Regions from separate parts of the Pantoea sp. nfd-35 genome, predicted to be linked through region 1. Evidence: predicted binding sites of a transcription regulator. Region 1 holds the regulator's gene; the other holds the start of a gene.

Region 1 (3,131 bases):
GGGGCTGGAAGATATTGATTTTCCCTACCTACTGGCCATGCTGCAGGGATCGTTTATTTCCAATATCAACACGCTGGTTGTACCTGGCGGGAAAATGGGGCTGGCGATGGAATTAATTATGGCACCGCTGGTAAAACGGCTCATGGAAGGCAAACGCATTGAATAAAATCAGAGGCCGCGCTGGCCTCTGAATAATTACAGCTCGATAACTTCGTAACTGTGGGTAATTTCCACCCCTTTGCCTAACATAATGGCAACCGAGCAATACTTCTCAGCTGAAAGGTCGACCGCACGCGCGACGGCTTTATCTGAAAGTGCTTTTCCACTGACGATAAAATGCAGGTTGATGCGGGTAAAGATGCGAGGCGCTTCTTCCCGACGTTCTGATTCGAGTTTTACTTCGCAATCAGCCACATCGTTGCGACCTTTTTGCAAAATTGATACCACATCAATGGCGCTGCATCCGCCGGCCGCCATCAGCACCATTTCCATAGGGCTGGGCGCTTTATCGCCGGAATTGCCGTCCATTAAGACCTGATGTCCGGACGAAGACTCGCCGAGGAATGTTAACCCTTCAACCCATTTGACTCTTGCCTGCATAATCTGGCCCCCAGAATGCCCTGTTTTTGCGTCAGAGTACGCTTTTGCCTGGTAAACAGCAATCCGGAGAAATCAGCCTTATTGCTGAAGCGAGACAACACAAGACAGTCGGCGAAAGCTGTGCTACAAACAGTGCTGAAAATATTTTTCGTCATCCGAAGACGAAGCCGGGAAGAATGATGCGCTCTGCGCAAATGCAGCCCGAATAATTTCCTGAATGGAAACACGCTTAACGCTTTCATCGCCTGGCAGGGAAACTGAGCCCTGTATTTTGGGCACGATTACAATAGAGGATAATAGCGAATGGTTCTCGGCAAACCGCAAACAGACCCTACACTTGAATGGTTCCTGTCCCATTGCCATATTCACAAGTATCCATCCAAAAGTACGCTGATTCACCAAGGTGAAAAAGCCGAAACGCTTTACTACATCGTGAAAGGTTCCGTCGCGGTACTGATTAAGGATGAAGAAGGCAAAGAGATGATTCTTTCTTATCTGAATCAAGGCGATTTTATTGGTGAGCTTGGCCTGTTTGAAGAAGGTCAGGAGCGCAGCGCCTGGGTACGTGCGAAAACTGCGTGCGAAGTGGCAGAGATTTCCTACAAGAAATTCCGTCAGCTCATCCAGGTTAACCCGGATATTTTGATGCGTCTTTCTTCTCAGATGGCTCGCCGTCTGCAGGTGACGTCAGAAAAAGTGGGAAATCTCGCTTTCCTGGATGTGACCGGACGCATTGCACAAACGTTGCTTAATCTGGCTAAACAGCCAGATGCCATGACGCATCCTGACGGCATGCAAATTAAAATTACTCGTCAGGAAATTGGCCAAATCGTTGGTTGTTCACGTGAAACCGTGGGCCGTATTTTGAAGATGCTGGAAGATCAGAACCTGATCTCCGCACACGGCAAAACCATCGTTGTTTACGGCACACGCTAAGCCTGACTGTTCACGGCGTGATGGCGACATTATGCCGTGAATGTCTTGTGTTGAGCCGATGTGGCGAAGAATAATCTATCACCCCGAAGTTAACTATGCGCTGCGCCAGACGCTGGTGTTGTGCCTTCCCGTAGCGCTCGGCTGGCTGTTCGGCGATCTGCAAAAAGGATTGCTGTTCTCATTGGTTCCCGCCTGCTGCAACATTGCCGGTCTGGACACGCCCCACAAACGCTTCTTTAAACGCCTGATCATCGGCGGCAGCCTGTTTGCCCTTGGCAGTTTACTGATGCAGTGGCTGCTGCTTAAAGACGTGCCGCTGCCGCTCATCCTGTTTGCCCTGCCTTTGCTGCTTGGCGTCACCGGAGAGATCAGTCCGCTGCACGCCCGACTGCTGCCCGGCACGTTAATCGCGTCAATTTTTACCCTCAGCCTGATTGGCCGTATGCCCATTTACGTTCCGCCCCTGCTCTATATCGGTGGAACGCTCTGGTATGGCCTGTTCAACTGGTTTTGGTTCTGGCTGTGGAAAGAGCAGCCGATGCGCGAAAGCCTGAGCCTGATCTACCGTGAGCTGGCAAATTACTGTGACGCCAAGTACAGCTTATTGACGCAGCTGACCGATCCGGAAAAAGCCCTGCCGCCCCTGCTGGCGCGTCAGCAAAAAGCGATCGATCTGATCAACACCTGCTATCAGCAAATGCATATGCTGTCTGCGAGTCGCGATCACAGCCACAAACGCCTGACCCGGGCGTTTCAGGTAGCACTGGATCTGCAGGAGCATATCTCCGTCAGCCTGCATCAGCCGGAAGAGGTCCAGAAGCTGGTCGAGCAAAGCCATGCTGAAGCCGTCATCCGCTGGAACGCCAGAACGATTTCAGCCCGGCTGCGCGCGCTGGCCGACGATATTCTGTATCACCAACTCTCTGGTCGTTTCGATATGGACAAGCAGTTGGGTGCGCTGGAGAAAATCGCCCTTCAGCATCCGGACAATCCGGTGGGTAACTTCTGTCTCTATCATTTCAGCCGTATCGCCCGGGTGCTTCGAACCCAAAAGCCGCTTTATCAACGCGACCTGATGGCCGATCGCCAGCGTCGTTTACCGCTGCTGCCCGCGTTGCGGAGCTATCTGTCGCTGCGGTCTTCCGCACTGCGAACGGCCGGGCGTTTTTCCGTCATGCTGATGCTGGGCAGCGCCCTGGCCGTGTTCTTTTCGATTCCTAAGCCCTACTGGATTTTGATGACCATCATGTTTGTCAGCCAGAGCAACTACAGCGCAACCCGCGTACGTATTCAGCACCGGGCCCTGGGAACCTTTGCCGGACTGGCTATCGCGGCGGCGTCGCTACGCCTGGATGTGCCTGAACCGCTGGTGCTGAGCATCATGCTGGTGATTACCTTTATCAGCTACCGTTTTACCCGCCAGTTTTACGGCTGGTCAATAGTGGGATTTACGGTTACGGCCGTTTATACGCTGCAACTGCTCTCCCTTAACGGGGCACAGTTTTTACTGCCCCGCCTGCTGGATACGCTGATGGGCTGCCTGATCGCCTTTGGGGGCATGTTATGGCTGTGGCCGCAGTGGCAAAGTGCCCTGC
Region 2 (3,131 bases), 360 kb from region 1:
CGCGCCGTTGGCGACGCCAACAATGGCCTGCGCCAGATTTTCAGAGGCTTCATACGTGGGCATAAATGCCCCGGAGCCGACTTTGACATCCATCACCAGCGCATCCAGCCCTTCGGCCAGCTTTTTCGCCAGAATCGAGGCGGTGATCAGCGGAATCGAATCCACGGTGGCCGTGATGTCGCGCGTGGCGTAAAAGCGTTTGTCCGCCGGAGCCAGGGAGTTGGTTTGGCCAATAATTGCCACGCCAACCTGCTTTATGGTCTGGCGAAAGTGGTCATCACTGGGGAAAATGTCAAACCCGGGAATCGCTTCCAGCTTGTCCAGGGTGCCGCCGGTGTGCCCCAGCCCGCGACCTGAGATCATCGGGATATAGCCGCCACAGGCGGCCACCATCGGCCCCAGCATCAACGAGGTGACATCGCCGACGCCGCCGGTGGAGTGCTTATCGACCACCGGCCCGTTCAGATTCAGGGATTTCCAGTTCAGCACGGTGCCTGAGTCACGCATCGCCATCGTCAGGGCAACCCGCTCCGGCAGCGACATATCGTGAAAATAAATGGTCATTGCCAGCGCGGCAATTTGTCCTTCCGAAACGCTGTTATCACGCACGCCGTTAATGAAGAAACGAATCTCGTCTTCACTCAGCGCGTGGCCGTCACGTTTTTTTCGAATGATTTCTTGTGCAAGGTACAAAGTCGCCCCCTTACGTCAGGGAAAGAGGAGAAAAGGCGGCAAGATGCCGCCCGGAGATATCAGTAGCCTGACTGACGGGTATCGCTGCTGTGTCCAAGGGTGTTCAGCAGGTTTGCCAGCAGGCTGGAAGCGCCAAAACGGAAGTGGCGTGCGTCAGCCCAGTCGGCACCCAGCGTATCTTCAGCCAGTTGCAGATAGATGGCGGCATCTTCAGCGGTACGCACGCCGCCAGCCGGTTTAAAGCCAACCTGCGCTTTCACACCTTTATCGCGGATCACGCTCATCATGATCTGCGCCACTTCGGGCGTTGCATTCACGGGCACTTTACCGGTTGAGGTTTTGATAAAGTCCGCTCCGGCATCAATGGCAATTTCAGAGGCCTGACGGATCAGCGCTTCCTGCTTCAGCTCACCGGTTTCAATAATCACTTTCAGCAGTACATCCGCTTCCGCACAGGCTGTTTTGCAGGCTTTAACCAGATCAAAGCCCACCTGAGTATTGCCAGCCATCAGCGCGCGATAAGGGAAAACCACGTCCACTTCGTCAGCACCGTAGGCGATAGCGGCACGGGTTTCAGCCAGTGCGATCTCGATGTCGTCATTGCCGTGGGGGAAGTTGGTGACGGTGGCAATACGCACGTCCGGCGTGCCCTGCTCACGCAGCGTTTTGCGAGCAATGGGAATAAAACGCGGATAAATGCAGATGGCGGCGGTATTGCCCACCGGGGATTTCGCCTGGTGACAGAGTGCGATCACTTTCTCATCGGTGTCATCTTCATTCAGGGTGGTTAAATCCATCAGTTTCAGCGCGCGTAGAGCCTGCTGTTTGATATCAGTCATAACAATCTCCAGGACAAGGGGTGAATTATTATCCACCCATATGTGATAATAATAACAATTCGGAGCCGGTGAATATGTGCCATTCGTCACATCGAAATATGAAACAACTGCAATATTTCAAATTAAAGTTGATTCAGTCACGAAATCAGGCGAAGTGAAGCCCGTATAAGCCCACGACGGGAATGTTACTATTATAACATTTTGTGAGAAGAAGGGTAAACGGGCGACATCAGGAAAGGCGAAAAAGTCTGTGGCTGTTGTGCCATAGCGCATCGGCAATGACCTCTGGCGCTTCTTCACGCAGCTCACACAGCACCTGCCACACCTGAAAAGCGCGCTCTGGTCGGTTGGGCTGGCCCTGAAAACCGTTCAGCGGCATATCGGGGGCATCCGTTTCCAGCAACAAGGATGAAAGCGGTAACTGTGCGATGGTCTGTCGGGTTTTACTGGCGCGCGGATAGGTAATGGTGCCGCCCACGCCAATCGCATAGCCAAGTTTGATAAAAGCCTGGGCCTGCTGCAGGCTACCGGCAAAACCATGAACCACGCCACGGCGCGAGAGATCGTGACGGCGCAGATGCAGCGCCAGCTGATCGTGCGTTCGACGCGAGTGCAGGATCACCGGCAGATCGTAACGTTTAGCCAGCTTCAGCTGCGCATCCAGAAAATGTTTCTGCTTGTCGAACTGCGGATCGTCCCGATAAAGATCCAGGCCGATCTCACCTAACGCTACCAGCTTAGCGGGCGACTTTATCAACCGGGCTTCCAGCTCGCTAAGATGCGATTCCTGATGATGTTCAATAACAATCGGGTGCAGCCCCAGCGCAGCATAAAGGGCGGGATGGGCGTGAGCCAGCTGGCAGACCGTTGCAAAGCGTCCCGCGTCCACCGAGGGCACGATAATTTTTTCAACGCCGGACTGGGCGGCCCGGGCAAGACTTTCCGCCGCCTGCCCGACGAAGGGCGGAAAATCAAAGTGGCAATGGGTATCCACAAACCTCATGCCAGCGAGCCTTCATTCCAGGCGTCGTCATTGCCCGCCAGCGGCGTAACGATCGCCCCACTGTTGGGTTCATTCGCCACCGGCGCGGCAGGCGTAACGATATCCAGCCCTGTTTGCGGCTCGGCATCGCTCAGCCACTGGCCCAGCGTCGCCATAAAATAGCGGCCACAGCGGCGTCCCAGGTGGTAATCCTGGTTAAGCGAGGCGATCCGGCTGCCTAACGCGTTACTGGCCAGCACGCGCGGTGGGAAAATTTCAATGATGCGTAAATCCCCTGGCGGTGACTCGATAAACTGCTGCGTTTCCCGATAGGTCTGCTCATGATGATGCAGGATAGTGAGCATCGGCTGCAGCGCACCGCCGCTGAACCAGCGTTCCATACGCGTTATCCAGCGTGGCGTATCGAACATCTGAGAGGGCACGGTACGGATCACCACGATCGTATCTGCGCCACGTTTGGCCGCCTCACGCACGGGAATGGCATCACTGACGCCACCGTCCAGATAGCTGATGCCTTCCAGATCCACTCCCAGGCGATAAAAGCCCGGAATCGCACTGGAAGCTTTAATAATTTCCAGCCAGTTATCACTGGTGGG

Evidence for each region. Region 1 encodes CRP, which controls carbon source genes, mostly activating them, when cyclic AMP is high. Its sites were predicted from a motif close to ATGTGANNNNNNTCACAT; they were not measured.
Region 2: the regulator CRP is predicted to act here: its motif matches at 1,607-1,624, upstream of deoC (deoxyribose-phosphate aldolase).

What each region holds. Positions count from the first base shown of each region.
Region 1 is NZ_CP122403.1:429,675-432,805, reverse strand. Features, by position in the region: gene P9J57_RS01965 (phosphoribulokinase) at 1-166, shown strand, start outside; gene P9J57_RS01960 (OsmC family protein) at 196-600, opposite strand; gene crp (cAMP-activated global transcriptional regulator CRP) at 904-1,536, shown strand; gene P9J57_RS01950 (YccS/YhfK family putative transporter) at 1,595-3,131, shown strand, end outside.
Region 2 is NZ_CP122403.1:793,828-796,958, reverse strand. Features, by position in the region: gene deoA (thymidine phosphorylase) at 1-693, opposite strand, end outside; gene deoC (deoxyribose-phosphate aldolase) at 753-1,532, opposite strand; gene P9J57_RS03815 (TatD family hydrolase) at 1,762-2,535, opposite strand; gene P9J57_RS03810 (patatin-like phospholipase family protein) at 2,532-3,131, opposite strand, start outside.